4 regions of the Terrabacter sp. AAH1 genome follow, and region 3 is predicted to be linked to each of the others. Evidence: riboswitches for the same ligand, from Rfam matches in the RefSeq annotation. Region 3 holds a riboswitch; each other region holds the start of a gene.
The links. A riboswitch is a leader RNA that binds a small molecule or an ion and turns the genes downstream of it on or off. The one in region 3 is predicted to bind cyclic di-AMP.

Region 1 (4,102 bases), on a different contig from region 3:
GTCACGCGCCAATCGTTCCGTCGCCCGGACGAGCGGGCCACCCGAGTAACCCGATCGTTAGGGTCCTGTGGCGTGACCGAGATTCGGGGCCGCGGCGGCGAGGGTGCCGGCGGGCGGAAGCGGGAGCGCGAGGGCGAGGGCGAGCCGGTCGTCAGCCTCCGCGCGATCGCGCTGTCGGCGTACGGCCCCACCCTGCTCGGCTCGACCGGGGCCGGCGCGGTCTCGCCGATCGTGGCGGTGTCGGCCCGCGAGCTCGGCGCCTCGATCGGCGTCGCGGCCCTGCTCGTCGCGATGCTGGGCGTCGGGCAGCTGCTCGGCGACCTGCCGTCCGGGGCCCTCGCCGCCCGCATCGGGGAACGCCGGGCCCTGCTGGCCGCGGCGGTCGTCGAGGCCGTCGGCATGCTGGTCTCGGCGCTCGCGGGCGGGCTGGTCATGCTCTTCGCAGGGGTGGTCGTCATCGGCCTCGCCGGGTCGCTCTTCGGGCTCGCCCGGCAGGCCTACCTCACCGAGGCAGTGCCGGTCGCGATGCGCGCCCGGGCGCTCTCGACGCTGGGAGGCGTCCACCGCATCGGCTACTTCGTCGGCCCGTTCCTCGGCTCCGTCGTGATCTCGCGCTGGGGCATCGAGTCCGCGTACGCCGTCGGCGGGGTCGCGAGCCTCGCGGCCTTCGTGCTCGTGCTCGTGGCGCCGGACATCACCGGGTCGGCGCACCGGGTGGCCACGGCCGGCGTCCCGCGGAGCGTCATGTCGGTGCTGGCCCAGCACCGCCACGTGCTGCTGACGCTCGGCACGGGGGCGATGTGTGTGGCCGGTGCGCGGGCCATCCGCGAGGCGCTCGTGCCGCTGTGGGCCGAGTCGGTCGGCTTCTCACCGGCGCAGACCTCGCTCGTCTTCGGCGTCGCCGGCGCCATCGACATGGCGCTCTTCTACCCGTCCGGCTGGCTCATGGACCGCTACGGCCGGGTCGCGGCGGCCGTGCCGAGCATGCTCGTGCTCGGGCTGGGGATGGCCCTGCTGCCGCTCGCCACGAGCCTCGTCGCGGTGACCGCCGCCGCCACGGTGCTCGGGGTCGGCAACGGGCTCGGGGCGGGCCTCATCATGACGTTGGGCGCGGACGCGTCCCCGGCCGACGGGCGGGCGCAGTTCCTCGGGGGCTGGCGACTCTGCGCCGACCTGGGAAGGGCTGCGGGGCCCCTGGCGTTGTCAGGGCTGAGCGCCGTCATGTCACTCGGCGCCTCGGCCGTCGTGCTCGGCGTGGGCGCGGTGGTCGGCGCGGGATGGCTGCGCATCTGGGTGCCCCGGCACGACCCCACCAGGGCCTCCAGGGCAGGGGCGGGGACGGGCGCCGCGACGGGTGGTCACTGACCGTCCGAGAACTCTGAGAGGGTATGACCGTGACGGACCTGATCGACACCACCGAGATGTACCTCCGGACGATCTACGAGCTCGAGGAAGAGGGCATCGTGCCCCTGCGCGCTCGTATCGCCGAGCGTCTCGGCCACTCGGGCCCGACGGTGTCGCAGACCGTGGCCCGGATGGAGCGTGACGGGCTCGTCGCCGTCTCCGGTGACCGTCACCTCGAGCTGTCCGACCACGGCCGCCTGCTCGCGACCCGCGTCATGCGCAAGCACCGCCTGGCCGAGCGCCTCCTCGTCGACGTCATTGGCCTCGAGTGGGAGTACGCACACGACGAGGCGTGCCGCTGGGAGCACGTCATGTCCGAGAAGGTCGAGCGCAAGATCCTCGGCCTCATCGGCGGTGGCCTCGAGTCGCCCTACGGCAACCCCATCCCCGGCCTCGACGAGCTCGGCATGCACCAGGACGAGGACTTCCTCACCGGCCTCATCCCGCTCACGACAGCCGTGCGCGACAGCGCCGCGAGCGTGACGATCCGCCGCATCGGCGAGCCGGTCCAGGTCGACCCCGAGGCCCTCGGCCTGCTGACGAGCGCCGGCGTCGTGCCCGGAGCGCGCGTCGACGTCACGCGCGACGGGTCCCGGGTCGTCGTCGTCCGCGACGGCGGCGAGCCCTCGACGGGCGTCTCCCTGCCCGACGACGTCGCCGTCCACGTCTACTGCCAGACGGCCTGACCCCCCGCCTCGCCCGCCTCGCCTCGAGGCGTCACCACGCGGCCTGACCACCGGCCTACGTCAAGGTCTGCCCCGATCGGCCGGGGCGTTTTGGCACACCCTGCCACGGGTTGTCCGCGTCGTGTCCGAGTCGCGGGACGCTTCCGAAATTGGTGCTGACCCGGAGGTGACAACTCGGGGCGGGTTGGGTAGTTTGGCCGCACTTGCTCTCCCCGTCGAGCAGGTGCCCCGGGTCGGACCGCCTAGTCCTGCCATCGACCTGTGGCCAGTGACGAACCGCATGGCAGGAGCGGGGGAACCACTTTCTCCGGGCGTCGAGAGACGTCCTTGGGGTGAAGCCCTCCGTGGACCGCAACGGTCCGAGTGAAGGCCGGGCGAGTACCTCCAGCCCGAACCCGACAGCTCACCTCGTAGGCGTCGAGAGGTCAAACGTGGCTCAGAACGTTCCCGGGCGCCACCGCGCCCCCGGTCGATTCAACGCGATCTCGGAGCTCAAGACGATCGCGAAGGAGTCGGCCCAGCCGGCCGTCAAGGGCGCCGCGATCGTTGCCGCCTCGGGTGGCCTCGTCGCCTCGTTCGCCGGCACGGCGAACGCCGCTGACGGTGTCAGCGCCGCTGCCGGCCCGGCGGTCGTCGGGCCCCAGGTGGGCTCGCTCAAGGCCGCGAACGCCCTGTCGGCCATCGGCTACGGCAAGCCGGCGCTCAAGACCAAGCCCCTCGTCATCGAGGACATCAAGGTCAAGCGCGAGCGCGCCGAGGCTGCCGCCGACAAGGCCGCCGCCGAGCGTCGTGCCGCCGCGGCCGAGCGCGCCTCGCGCTCCACCGCCCGCGTCGCGCTCAACGACGCGAAGATCCCCAGCGCCTCCGGCATCGTCGGCATCGCGCAGTCCTTCTTCGGCGTCCCCTACGTCTACGGCGGCTCGTCGCCCTCGGGCTTCGACTGCTCGGGCCTGACCTCCTACGTCTACCGCCAGGCCGGCATCTCGATCCCGCGCACGGCCTCCGCGCAGCAGGCCGCCGCGACCCGCGTCAGCGACCCCCAGCCGGGCGACCTCGTCTTCTTCGGCTCGCCGGCGTACCACGTGGGCATCTACGTCAGCCCGGGCCGCATGATCGACGCCCAGCGCCCCGGCACCGTCATCGGCAACCACTCGATCTGGACGCGGCCCTCGGGCTACGGCCGCTTCTGAGCCTCGCACGACCTCTCGTGCCGTTGTGCCCTCGCCGACTCCGGCGGGGGCACAACGCGTTTCGGGCCCGTCACCGGCTCCGTGGTTGACTGAGTCGATGACCGACCAGTCTGCTGCCGAGTCCACGACCCTCATCGAGCTCGACCTCTGGAGCGACCTGGTCTGCCCTTGGTCGTGGGTGGCCAAGCGACGGGTCGAGGCGGCCGTCGCGGCCTTCGAGCGACCGCACGACGTCACCGTGCGGCTGCGCTCCTTCGAGCTCGACCCGGACGTCCCGCGGGGCGGCGGTGTTCCCGTGAGCGAGCACGTGGCGCTGCGGCACGGCGGCGACGCGGAGGCAGGGCGGCTCATGAACGCCCGGGCCAGCGAGGTCGCCGAGGCCGACGACCTCTACTTCGACTGGGACCGCGCCGTGCGGGCCAACAGCTTCGACGCGCACCGGCTGTGCGCGCTGGCCGGCGAGATGGGCGGCCCGGCCCTGCGGTCCGCGGCCGTCGAGCGCTTCCAGTCCGCGCACTTCAGCGAGGGCCTGCCGATCGACGACCACGAGGTGCTCCAGCGGCTGTCGGCCGAGTGCGGCCTCGACGAGCGGCGCGTCTCGGCCGTCCTCGCGTCCGACGCGTACGCCGACCAGGTGCGGGCCGACGAGGAGAAGGCACGCTCGATGGGCGTGACGTCGACGCCCTTCGTCGTCGCCAACGCGTATGCCGCCGTGTCGGGTGCGCGTCCCGTCGACGACTACCTCGCCCTCCTCCGTGGAGTGGCGACCCAGACAGTCTGAGCTGCGGCCAAAAGCCGCGAATCGCCCATAGCGCAACGCGA
Region 2 (4,102 bases), on a different contig from region 3:
TTCCGCAGGTCAGAGAGCTGGCGGGGGGACTCGAACCCCCAACCACCTGTTTACAAGACAGGTGCGCTGCCAATTGCGCCACGCCAGCACGCCCGCGACGCAGACGCCGCGGACGGGCGAAAGCGTAACCGAGGCGGACGGCATACGCCCAAAAAGAGGGGACGGCCCCGCGCAACCCAGGGGTTGGTCGCGCGAGGCCGTCCGGTTCAGTTCTACCAGCAACTCAGGGCAGTCGCAGGACCTGCCCCACGAAGATGAGGTTCGGGTTGGAGACGCGGGAGGCGTTGGCCTTCCAGAGCGCCTTCCAGCCGCCGGCGACGTGGTAGCGCGCGGCGATCTTGCCGAGGGTGTCCCCGCTGCGCACGGTGATGCGCGCACCCTTGCCGGTCGACACGGCGGGCTTGGCGTAGGACTTCTTCTTGACGACCTTCTTGACGACCGGCTTCTTCGCCGCGACCGGCTTGCGCACCGTGGAGCGCGAGACCGGTGCGGAGGTGGCGCCACCGTTGGCGCGGGTGAGACCGGCGCGCTTCGAGCACACGGGCCAGGCACCCGGGCCCTGCGACGCGAGCACGCGCCGCGCGACGGCGATCTGCTCGGCCTTGGTCGCGAGGTCGGCGCGCGGGGCGTAGGCGCGGCCACCGTAGCCGGCCCACGTGCTCTGCACGAACTGGAGGCCTCCGTAGAAGCCGTTGCCCGTGTTGATAGACCAGTTGCCGCCGGACTCGCACGCGGCGACGCGGTCCCAGACGGAGGCGGCCTTGGCCGACCCCGCGGTCGTGATGCCGCCGACGATGGTGGCGGCTCCGGCGATCCCGACTCCTGCGATGCGCTGCTTGACCGAGATCTTCTTGGCGGCAGCGTGCTTGGAAAGGTACTGCATGAGGTTGTTCCTTCCTGACGCGCGCCTGCGGGGTTAGCTGTCGGGTTAGGGCGTCAGGTGCCCCGTCGCTCGCGCGACCTCACCCCAAGGCCAGATCTCGTCCTCTTGTCATGCGCTCGAACACACATGCACTCACTGGCCACACTGGGTCCCCCGTCCTCGCCCGGCCCACGGGTGTGGGCTGCATCCCTGGCTGGCGAGGCTCGGCGCACGCAGGGAACGGTTCTCTTGATGGGTGTCCATGTGAAGTTGTGGAGCGTTCGTGTGGAGCCGGACGCCAGGAAAGCGGCACGAGGTCTTCGCATGGATCGCCCTTGTTCCCGTGAGGGTGGGAGCCGCCGAGCACAGACGGTACGTGACGCCTGCAGCGCCGCACAAGGCAACCCGAGATAGTTTCGTGATCTTTTCGCGATACGAGCGAGATCTGGAGGCCGAGGTCGCTACCGTCAGCGGCCGAGCGGGTTGCTCCCGAAGGGTGCCCAGGTGAGGCTCTCACCGGCCTGCAGCGCGACGAGCGCGACGACGACGCCGGCGACGGCGAGCACCAGGGTGACCGCCTGGTTGGCGATGCCGGCGGGCACGATCCGGCGCGCCATCGAGCGCGACCCGCGACGCAGCGACGCCCCTCCGGGCCCCCACCAGAGCACGAGCAGACCGACGGCGCCGCCGACGGCCAGCGTGAGCGGCGCGCCCGGCCCGAGCTCGGTGCCCTGCGTGCCGGCGAGCAGCAACGCGACCGCGTAGATGCTGGCCAGTGCGACCGCGACGGGGAGCAGGAGACCGACGGCCGTCGCCACGGTGCCGACGACGAGGTGCCAGGGGCTCGAGACGACCGCGAAGGGCACGTCGCTGCGCCTGCGGCCGTAGTCGTAGCGGCGCAGCACGAGTGCCGTCACCGAGCGGTCGGTGGCGCGGGCGAGCGCCGAGAGCACGACGAGCGCGACGAGCGCTGCGCCCGGCCAGGCCATGAGTGCCCCCGTCCAGGCGACCGCGACGGCCGCGAGCAGCCCGCTACGCATCGGCAGCCCGATGCGAGGGTCTCCCTCGCGCTCGACGACCTCGTCGTCGCCGTCCCACTCGTCCTCGGGCCAGTAGTCGGAGGCGCCGTGTCGCTCGTCGTAGACCTCCGCGCCGCCCCAGTCGCCGTCGGGCTCGTCGTCCCACCTGCCTGCGTATGCCGCCTGCCCGGGTGCCGCCGCCGGCACCCCGCTCGGGGGTGGTGCCCACCGCGCAGGGTCGGCTGCGGGCTGGACGGCCGTCGCGCCGACCGGTGGCATGACGGCGGTGCTGTGCCCTTCGACGACCTGGGTGTCCCCCGGCCCCGACGGTGGGGCACCGGCTCGGCCGGTGTCCCAGACCCCACCGCTCGGCGTCGGCACGGTCGCGGCGCGTCCGGCGGCGTACAGCTCGAGGGCTGCGAGCACCTCGTCGGCGTGGGGTCGGCGCGACGGGTCGGGCGAGAGGGACGCGCGCAGCAGCGGGACCAGGCGCGGGTCGACGCCCTCGAGATCGACGTCACCCGCGCGGACGCGTGCGAGCACGGCGTCCATGCGGGCGCGGCCGAACGGCGGGCGCCCCGACGCGGCATACGTGATCGTGGCGGCCCAGCCCCACCAGTCGGTGGCGTCGGTGATCGCGGCCCCCTCGACGAGCTCGGGCGACAGGTAGCCGGGCGTGCCCATGACCAGGCCGCCCACCGTGTGGCGCACGTCGTCCTGCAGGTGGGCGATGCCGAAGTCGATGAGCACCGGCTCGCCGTCCTCGATGAGGACGTTGCCCGGCTTGATGTCGCGGTGCACGACACCGCACGCGTGGATGGACCGGACCGCCTCGGCGATGCCGCGCGCGACGCGCACCAGCTGCGCCGGTTCCATGGGCCCGTGGTCCTCCACGACCTCGTCGAGGGCGGGACCGGGCACGTAGCGGGTGACGATGTAGGGACGCGGGGCCATGACGTCGGCGTCGATGACGGTGGCGACGCGGGCGTCGCGGATGCGCGAGAGCGTCTCGACCTCGCGGGCGAGCCGCTGGCGGGCGTCGGCGTCGTGCGCGACGTGGGCCCGCAGGACCTTGATGGCGACCGCGCGACCGCGCGGGTCGAGGGCGAGGTGGACCACACCCATGCCGCCCTCGCCGATCTCCTCGATGAGGCGGTAGCGCCCGATGCGCGGGGCGGTTCCCGGGCCGCCGGGTGCGCCCACGGGCACACCGCCGGTGCGTGCGCCGGCGCGCGGGCTGGGAACCCGCTCGGTCCGGTCGTACGCAGTCATGCCCCTACGGTATGCGACCAACCCGTGCACGCCGGAACCCCGCGACAGCGTGCCGCGGTTGTCCTGGTTCGTCCGGCCTGTCGTGGCAGGCCTGCCGCCCGCTGAGGCGGCCTGCGTCAGCGTGGCATCTCGTCGGCGCGTCGGCTGGTCGGCGCCCCTGTGTCAGCTCGTGATGTAGTCGCGCAGCTGGTCGCGCTCGGACTGCAGCTCGGACAGGCGGTGCTTGACGATGTCGCCGATGCTGACGATCGCCGCGAGGCGGCCGTCGGCGTCGACGATGGGCACGTGGCGCACCCGCATCTCGGTCATCGTGCCGGCGAGGTCGGCGATGTTGTCGCTCGCCTGGCCCGTGGTCACGTCGCTCGTCATGATCTGCGAGACGGGTGCGTCGAGGATGCTCGGGCCGGTGCCGTGCAGGTGACGCACGATGTCGCGCTCGCTCACGATGCCGTCGACAGCCCCACCATCGGTGCTCACGACCACGGCGCCGATACCGTGCTCGTCGAGCAGGGCGAGCAGGGTCGCCACGGTCTCGTCGGGCTTGATGGTGATGACCTCGCTGCCCTTGTTGCGCAGCACGTCGGAAATCTTCACGGCGACTCCTTCACCTCGGCGCGTTGCCCTCGGCGGTCGTGCGACGACCGCCAGAGATGCCCTGACTTGACCCTAGAGCGGGACCGCATCGGGCGCCACCGTTCCGTCGTTAGAGTGAGACCGAATCGCCGTGCCCTCGTCGTCCGGACTGCCCCGGGAGGGTACGCACCGGGTTGAGTCCCCCTCGAACCGCAGGAGCTGATTGGGTGCCGTCCGAAAGTCCGACCTTCGATCTCGTCATCGCGGCGAACCGGCTCCCTGTCGACAAGGTCGTCACTGACGCCGGGGAGGTCGAATGGCGCCGCAGCCCCGGCGGCCTCGTGACCGCGATGGAGTCCGTCATGCGCAGCCAGCC
Region 3 (4,102 bases):
TACTCGGCCACGAGCGCGGGGATCTCGTCGGTCTCGAGGGCCCGCGGGACGGCATACGGCTGCTCGCCCGAAGGCGTCACGATGGAGCCCGGCGCCGCGATCGCGCTCGGGGCGACGCTCTCGAGCCCGCCCTTGTTGTCGGGGTGGGCGACGCGTCCGGCGTGCATGAGCTGGACGACGACGTGGCCGCCGCCCTGGTGCACGGCGTCGGCGACGAGGCGCCAGCCGGCGACCTGCTCGTCGGAGTGGATGCCGGGGGTGTCGAGGTAGCCCTGGCCGACGGCGCTCGGCTGGGTGCCCTCGGTGATGATGAGGCCCGCGCTCGCGCGCTGGCCGTAGTACTCGGCGTTCAGCTCGGTCGGTGCCTGCCCGGCGCCGGCACGGTTGCGCGTCAGCGGCGCCATGACGAAGCGCTGGGGGAGGTCCCAGCGGCCGATGCGGATGGTCTCGAAGGCCGTGGACACAGGCCTGCTCCTCACGTTGTCGGGGATGGTCGGCGGCTCGCTGCCGCAATGCGGTGGAGCCTTCAACTACCTAGGCGACAAGTCGGACAGGGCGACGCACATTCCCGGTGGGCGGAGCGAGTCCGACCCGGCGTGCGGCGGGTGTGACCCGTCAGACACGACGAAGGGGAGGATGCCGTCGGCATCCTCCCCTTCGCGACCAGCGCTCAGACCGCGTGGGTCTGCGTGTGGGTCACGGCGCGTAGATGTACTTCATGCCCGGACCGTCGGTCAGGGTGCGGGTGTTGTAGTTGTACGGGCCGGCGAGGGCGTTCATCTCGATGATGGTGACCTCGTTGCCGTTGACGGCGGTGACCCAGGCGACGTGGCCGACGCTCGAGGAGCCGTGCACGCCGGGCTGCATCACGAGGATCGAGCGGGTGCGCGGCGTGCCGGTCACCGTGTAGCCCGCGCTCGCGGCGCCGGAGGCCCACTCCATGGCGTTGCCGGTCCAGCCACCGGGGTAGTAGCCCTCGGACGCGTGCCACTTGGCGAGCGCGCCCCAGGTGCACTGGCCCTTGGTGGCCCAGTTGTAGGCGGAACGCATGCCGGAGGACGCGCTCGGGACCGAGCCGTTGCTGACCGACTTCGTCGTCGACGTCGTCGACGTCAGCGTGCGACGGGTGAGGTCACGCGAGGCGCGCGCGGCAGCAGCCTTGCGCTCCGCGGCGGCCTTGGCAGCGGCAGCCTTGGCGGCGGCGCGCTCCGTCTTGACCTGGATGTCCTCGATGACGCGCGGCTTGGGAGCCGTGGCGCGCTGGGTGACGGCCTTCTGCGCAGCCGGCGCGTAGCCGATCTTCGCCAGGGCGGTCGAGGCGGCGGGGACGGCGCCGGTGGCCGGGCCGACGGCGGCAGCACCGGCGGTCGTGCCGGACAGCGGCTCGGCGCTCGCCGGGTTCGCGAAGGAGGCGACAAGGCCACCGGTGGCCGCGACGAAAGCCGCGCCCTTCATGGCCGGCTGAGCCGTCTCGCGCGCGAGGACCTTGAGCTCGTTGAGGGGGTTGTGTCGGCCGGGCGCACGGTGGCGGCCGCGGATGATCTCGTTGTTCACACGTGTACCTCTCCGCGCCTACGAAGTTAGCTGTCGGGTTCGGGCGGAAAGGTGCCCGGCGCTCCCCCGGCCCGCGACGAGTCGCGATCCGGGCGAGTACTTCACCCCAAGGACGTCCGGAGTCGTGGCGCCGGACGCCCGGAGAAACGTGTGGTTCCTCCGCTCCTGTCACAAGGTTTGCTCTCGCTCGTCAGGCGGTGACAGGACTAGGCGGTCCACCTCGCGAGCGCCCGACCAGGTGGCCGGACCCTCGGAAGAGTAGACGACGTTGCCGGCAAAAGTCACGTTGAGGTAACGGGGACTCGCCGGAAAGATCGTTGAAGGTCCGTTTTGGGCATCTTTACCTGCGACATACCTTCGTGCCTTGTGACGCGAGTCACATGACTCGCGCTTGACCGGCTCGAGACGGCCGACCCCCTCGGCTGCGAGTCGCCACGGGTGGTCGGGCGTGCTCAGGAAGCGCTCGTGAGGTGGCCGAAGACGATGACGTTGTCGCGGTACTCGTTGCGGCTGTCGGTCGGCCCACCGCACGTCACGAGGCGGATCTCGGAACGTCGGAAATCGCTCCGGTAGACGAGGTCGGTCGGGAAGCGCGACTTCTCGTAGGCGGCGACCTTGTCGACGGTGAAGACGAGGTGCGAGCCGTCGCGGCGCGTGACCTCGACGACGTCGCCCGCCTTGACCGCGCCGAGGCGGTAGAAGACTCCGGGAACGCCGGACGGTGTGTCGACGTGGGCGGCGATCACGGAGGGGCCGAGCTGTCCGGGGGTCGGGCCTCCGTCGTAGAGCCCGACCTCCTGAGCGGTGCCGGGCACTGAGATCGTGCCGTCAGGCTGGACCCCGAGCGGCACGAAGGTGCGCGAGCGGACGCCGATGGAGGGGATCTCCAGCAGGGTGGGCTCCGAGGCCGCCAAGGGGCCGCCCTGCAGAGTGCCCGCAGGCGCGGCCCCCGAGGTGCCCGGTCTCCCCGCAGCCCGCGTCCCACCCTGACCGGGGGACACCGACGGTGCGGGGGAGTCGGAGGCTGTCGCGCCGACGGTCGCCAGCGCGCTGCCTGCCGGCTGTGCAGCGGGCGGGGTGCCCGCCGCACCGGGCGATGACGGACTGCCACGCAGGCCGAGGACGAGCGCGACGACGGCCACGACGAGCAGGAGCGCCGACGCCGTGGCAGCCGCCGCGACACCGGCGGTGACGCGGCGGCCCGACGTGGCCTCCTTCGGCTCTGTCACGTGATGCTCGTCTCCGGTCGGTCAGCCGGTCAGGAGCGCGACCGGGCGGAGCGGCGGGCGGCGAAGGCGCCGGAACCGGCAGCAGCGAAGAGCGCGGCGCCTCCGACGGCGAGGAGCATGCCGTTCGTGTTGGTCGTGCCGCTCAGGCCGCCGCCCGTGTGCATGCCGCCGGTGGGCGCAACGTGCAGCGCCCCGCACAGGGCCGGGTCGGTCGCCTCGGTCGGAAGCTTCGGGTCGAGGTCGCTCTTGGTGTCGCCCGAGTACTTGCCGTCCTTGTTGTGGTCCACGCCGTGCACGACGACGACGGACTGGCCCTTGGCGATGGCGGCGGCCACACCGTCGGACACGGTGATGCTGCCGCGCTCGTAGCTGAGGTTGCCGCCAGGGGCGGTGCTGAAGCGGTCGACCGCGAGGCCGCTCTTGGGGCTCGTGTCCCCGGTCTTCGTGAGCGAGACGACGATGTCGCCGTAGGCGGGTCCGCCCTCGGTCGTGTTGATGGTGCCGTCCCCGCTCGTGTCGTCCTTGATGGTCGGGCACTCGTGACGCGCGGCCGCCGCGAAGTGGATGTGCGCGGCGTGCGGCTGGTCGGGCAGCAGGCCACGTGCGGCCATCTCGACCTTGATCGTGTTGCCGGTGACCGTCACCTGGGCGGTGCCGGAACCGGACACCTCGCTGCCGGGCACGGGCTCGAGTTTCGCGCTGACCCAGCCGTCGGCCGCGAAGGCGGGGCCGACGGACAATGCCATCGCGGCAGCAGCGGCCAGGCCGGCGCCCGCGATCCGAGTGGTGGTGCGAGTGGTGGTGCGAGTGGTGCTGGTGCGCATCTGTTCTTCCTCCTTGACGAGGAGACACAGCCGTCCAACCTGCTCTGCTTCAGACGGGGGGTCGTCATCGACCGTCTCCGGGTGGGGTTCGCTGTCGCGAGCCGTCCGGATTGGATCGGTGCCGGGCCTTTTCGCCGGTCCGGCCACGCATGCGCCTCTCTGGGTCTTGACTGGGAGGGACGGGGCGCGACCGGTGCCCTGCGGAGGAAGGGACAAGGGCCGTGCTCGAGAGCTCCAAGGCGTTCGGCGGGTTCTCCGTCGACGACATCCCTGCGGCGAAGGCGTTCTACGCCGACACGCTCGGCCTCTCGGTGACCGAGGAGAACGGCATGCTCACGCTGCATCTCGCCGGGGACCGGCCGGTCGTCGTCTACCCGAAGCCGAACCACCAGCCCGCGACGTTCACGGTGCTCAACTTCCCGGTCGACGACGTCGAGGCGGCTGTCGACGAGCTGACCTCGCGGGGCGTCACGTTCGAGCGGTACGAGGGGACGC
Region 4 (4,102 bases), on a different contig from region 3:
GCCTCTGGACGCCCGCGGTCGCGGCCCTCGGCGGGCTGACGAATGCCGGCAGCGACGCTTTCCTGGCCCTGCCGAGCACCTTCACGATGGTGCAGCCGGCGCAGGGCTCACGCATCCTCGCAGCCGACGGGTCGGTCATCGCGACTCCCCAGGACGAGGACCGCGTCGTCGTGCCCCTCTCCGAGGTGGCGCCCGTCATGCGCACCGCGCAGGTCGCGATCGAGGACAGCCGCTTCTACGACCACGGCGCCATCGACCCACAGGGCCTCGCGCGAGCCGTCCTCGAGGACCTGCGCACCGGACAGGCGTCGGAAGGCGCGTCGACACTGACCCAGCAGTTCGTCAAGCTGTCGCTCCAGGCGCAGGCGCTGCGCGATGGCCAGACCGCGGCGGCTCGCGCGGCCATCGCAAAGACGATCCCTCGCAAGCTCGAAGACCTGCGTTACGCCGTCGCCCTAGAGCGATCGTGGAGCAAGGACGAGATCCTCCAGGGCTGACCTCGACCTCGCCTACTACGGCGACGGCGCGTACGGCGTCGAGGCGGCCGCGCGCCACTACTTCGACGTGCACGCGAGCGCGCTGACCCTCACCGAGGCGGCCACCCTGGCCGGACTCGTGCAGAGCCCGAGCACCACCGACCCCGCCCACCACCTCCAGGCGGCGCAGGCCCGCCGCAACGTCGTGCTGGCGCGGATGAGGGCGCTCGACGAGCTGACACCGAGGCAGTATGCCGCTGCCGTGGCACGCCCGCTCTCGCGTGACCTCCACGACGCGTCGCTGCGCCAGGTCGCACCCGAGCGCAACAGCCTCGGGGTCGCCGCAGCCGCCTTCGTCACCGAGCCCGGCACCGGCGCGGTGCTGGGCCTCGGCCAGGACACGGCATACGGCTCGGGTCCCGGCGCGACAGAGGTGGACTACGCCGTGGACCGACGCTACGGCGGCTCGGGCGGCTTCCAGTCCGGGTCGACGGCCAAGGCCTTCGCGCTCGTCACCGCGATGAAGCAGGGACTCGGCACGCACGCCTCCGTCGACGCGCCGGCGGCCGACAATCACCGCCCGGCGACCTTCAGTGCCAAGCAGTTTCCCCCGCCGTGCGGCGTCGGCGGCACGTGGTCGGTCTACAACGACGAGCCGTGGAAGGGTGGCTCGATGTCGCTGCGGCAGGCGACGGCGCAGTCGACCAACACCGCCTTCGTCGCCCTCGCGAGCCGCATCGGGGTCTGCGCGATCCACTCGACGATGACGGCGTTCGGCATCCACGGCGGCGATGGGCAGCCCCTCGGCACCTACCCGCCGCAGGTGGTGCTCGGCGCGCAGGCAGTGTCGCCGCAGACCATGGCCGAGGCCTACGCAGGGCTCGCCGACCACGGCACCCTGTGCGACGTGCACCCGGTGACGAGCGTCGTCCAGGGCGGGCGCACCCTCTGGGCTCCACCCCCGGACTGTCGGCGGGTGGCCGACCCGCGCGCCGTCGACCAGGCGACGCAGTACCTGGAGTACAACATGACGCACGGGTCGGGCACCCTCAACCAGCTGCCTGGACGGCCATCCGCCGGCAAGACCGGCACGTCCGACGGCAACGCCCAGTCGTGGTTCGTCGGCTACACCCCCCAGCTCGCCACCGCGGTGTGGGTGGGCAATCCGGTGAACCCGACCCGGCGCATGTTCGACGTGTCGATGGCGGGGAAGTCGTGCACGTCCATGACCGGCGCCTGCTACGCGGCGCCGATCTGGCGCCGGATCATGGACGGCGTGCTGTCGGGCGAGCCCGTCGAGCCGATGCCCTGAAGGCCTATGAGCCGTCGCGCACCCGTCGGGCGAAAGCTGTTGAGCGCGAACGCAGCTCGTCGATCCGACGCTCCACGAGGGATGTCGGGTCGAGGCCACCCTCCATCGCGTTCGGCAGCCGGCGCACGTGCTGCGAGCAGCTGAAGTCGGCGTGCACGAGCGTCCCGAGGCTGTTGCCCTCGCGCCCGGCCGCACCGGCCCGCTTCGCAACCCACAGCCGCACGTCAGCGGTGGCGAAGACGTCCTCGCACCAGGCGCACATCGCGCTCGCCGTGCGCGTCCGCCCTGACGCGCGCAGCACGAACGCCACGGCATCGTCGTCGACGGGCACGACGGCATACGCCCTCTGGGGGTTGCTGCGGTCGACCCAGCCCAGGTAGTCGAGCTGCTCCCAGGGGAGCGCGTCGAGATCGTTGGGGACGCTGGCCTGCTTCGCCTCGCGGCGCGAGCAGTTCACGAGGGCAGCGCGAATCTCGTTGTCTGTCAGTGGTTTCACGGTGTTCCTGTCGGTCGGGCAGGACCGGATGGCCCGGTCAGCCGGGGTGGGGGAGGTGGCGCGGGACCGTGACCGCTGAGCGGGCCATGCCGGCCACCCACCTCTCCGCGGGCGCTCCCGCTGACTCCTGACGTCCGGCGACGTCTCGACCGACGGCTCCGAGGACGGAGCCGCGTCCATGGTGTGCCACGCCCCCTCCGACCGTCCACTCGTTTTCAGAGGTTTCGTGCGTCCACGCCCCAAAGCCCGGCTTCAGGGTGTTTTGTCTCGGCAACATCTGCCGATATCGAGCCGTGACCTACACGGTTCAACGATCGTCTGCGACCGTCGATGCAGTTCATCGGCCGGGGTCCTCCCCGGTCGGCCCGCCGGTACGCCGAGTCCTGTCCGCCGGCTGGGGCAGCAGCGCATCACACGGACAGGAGCGGGGGACCCACTTTCTGGGCCGGCTAGGACCGGTCCTCGGGGTGAAGCCGCGACACGCGGCCGGGCCACTTCTGCCCGAACCCGACAGCTCACCTCGAAGGCGTGGGAAGGAAGACCGACCATGCCCGCTACGAGTCCTGCACGCCCCGGGCGCCACCGGCGCCCCGCACGTCGACTGCCGCTCCAGTCCCTCGCCATCACCCCGCTCCTCGGCGCCGCCCTCGTCCTCGGGACCGGCGGCGCACCGCCGGCCTCCACGACGGCGCCGCTCGCAGCCGCCCCCGCCCCGAGCGCCAAGGCCGCGACGAACAAGGGGGTCGACGTGGCCACCACCCCGGTGGCCACCGTCCCCCGACGAATCCAGGCCCTGCGCATCACCGCGGCCCAGAGGGGCAAGCCCTACCGCTGGGGCGCTGCCGGACCGTACGCGTTCGACTGCTCCGGCCTCGTCTACTACGTCTACCGGACGCGATTGCACGTGGCGCTCCCCCGCACGGCCAATGCGCAGCGCCTCAAGACCGTGCGAGTCGCCAAGTCGCGCGTGCTCGCCGGTGACCTCATCTTCTTCATGCGTGCGGGCCGGGCCTACCACGTCGGCGTCTACGCCGGTAGCGGCAGGGTCTGGCACTCGCCACGACCGGGCCAGCGCGTGCAGCTGTCGAAGCTCTGGACGTCCGCCTGGGTGGCCGGTCGGGTCCGCTAACCAGGCCCAGGCCTCCCGCCGGGGCGCCTTGACCGATGGCTCGGTCGAGGCGCCGGACGAAGCGGTGTTCGACGCCCGGCATCGTGTCGTTCGCCGAGAGGTCGTCCGGTCCACCGTCGCGCCGGGCCCGTGCCCGCGCCCAGGTGGTGGCGGCCGTCCGGGACGCCGGCGGGTCAACCCCCCTCACGACCCGCTCGGAGCCACCGGTCGCCACGCCGTCGTCCTCCATGCGGTCACCCTCCCCGGGGCCGACCGTGACGACGAACAGGGCCGCGACGGACGCAAGGACCGGAAGGAAAGGAGCCGCAGGCCAGGTGAGCGGCCTGACCTGCGGCTCCGACGGGGAGTGCCGCGGCCTGCGCGCCCGAGGTGACGGCATACGGCAGAACGGCAGACGGGCAAGCTCACGGGTTACCGGGCGCGAACAGCGTCCCGGCCGGGACCGGTCGGCGTGGTCGCCGATGGTGCGGTGCGGGGCCACGTCCAGGCGTACCGGACGATGAGGGCGAGGAGGACCAGCTCCAGAGCGATCCCGAGGCCGTAGAAGTACACCCAGGTCTCGCCCAGCCCGTTGAAGGCCGTGACGGGCACGTAGAGCGAGGCCACGGTGAGGTTCGTGATGCGGCTCGCCCGGGCGGGCAGCGTCATCGACAGCACGACCATCAGGATCGGGACGCTCACCAGGGCCA

Region 1: it holds a riboswitch for cyclic di-AMP, as region 3 does, so the genes downstream of both, ACXR8F_RS14610 (C40 family peptidase) here and ACXR8F_RS05905 (CHAP domain-containing protein) in region 3, are expected to answer to the same signal.
Region 2: it holds a riboswitch for cyclic di-AMP, as region 3 does, so the genes downstream of both, ACXR8F_RS03660 (transglycosylase family protein) here and ACXR8F_RS05905 (CHAP domain-containing protein) in region 3, are expected to answer to the same signal.
Region 4: it holds a riboswitch for cyclic di-AMP, as region 3 does, so the genes downstream of both, ACXR8F_RS07255 (C40 family peptidase) here and ACXR8F_RS05905 (CHAP domain-containing protein) in region 3, are expected to answer to the same signal.

What each region holds. Positions count from the first base shown of each region.
Region 1 is NZ_JBTJJV010000009.1:93,265-97,366, forward strand. Features, by position in the region: gene ACXR8F_RS14600 (MFS transporter) at 73-1,365, shown strand; gene ACXR8F_RS14605 (metal-dependent transcriptional regulator) at 1,395-2,090, shown strand; cyclic di-AMP (ydaO/yuaA leader) riboswitch at 2,350-2,519, shown strand; gene ACXR8F_RS14610 (C40 family peptidase) at 2,522-3,280, shown strand; gene ACXR8F_RS14615 (DsbA family oxidoreductase) at 3,378-4,061, shown strand.
Region 2 is NZ_JBTJJV010000001.1:782,128-786,229, forward strand. Features, by position in the region: tRNA gene ACXR8F_RS03655 (tRNA-Thr) at 16-88, opposite strand; gene ACXR8F_RS03660 (transglycosylase family protein) at 224-883, opposite strand; cyclic di-AMP (ydaO/yuaA leader) riboswitch at 889-1,062, opposite strand; gene ACXR8F_RS03665 (serine/threonine-protein kinase) at 1,330-3,153, opposite strand; gene ACXR8F_RS03670 (CBS domain-containing protein) at 3,316-3,747, opposite strand; gene ACXR8F_RS03675 (alpha,alpha-trehalose-phosphate synthase (UDP-forming)) at 3,954-4,102, shown strand, end outside.
Region 3 is NZ_JBTJJV010000002.1:414,295-418,396, forward strand. Features, by position in the region: gene ACXR8F_RS05900 (alkene reductase) at 1-464, opposite strand, end outside; gene ACXR8F_RS05905 (CHAP domain-containing protein) at 697-1,554, opposite strand; cyclic di-AMP (ydaO/yuaA leader) riboswitch at 1,558-1,744, opposite strand; gene ACXR8F_RS05910 (class F sortase) at 2,007-2,783, opposite strand; gene ACXR8F_RS05915 (hypothetical protein) at 2,813-3,607, opposite strand; gene ACXR8F_RS05920 (VOC family protein) at 3,829-4,102, shown strand, end outside.
Region 4 is NZ_JBTJJV010000003.1:254,422-258,523, forward strand. Features, by position in the region: gene ACXR8F_RS07235 (transglycosylase domain-containing protein) at 1-497, shown strand, start outside; partial or broken gene ACXR8F_RS07240 (transglycosylase domain-containing protein) at 511-684, shown strand; gene ACXR8F_RS07245 (penicillin-binding transpeptidase domain-containing protein) at 694-1,788, shown strand; gene ACXR8F_RS07250 (FBP domain-containing protein) at 1,793-2,284, opposite strand; cyclic di-AMP (ydaO/yuaA leader) riboswitch at 2,681-2,828, shown strand; gene ACXR8F_RS07255 (C40 family peptidase) at 2,832-3,413, shown strand; gene ACXR8F_RS07260 (DUF6326 family protein) at 3,825-4,102, opposite strand, start outside.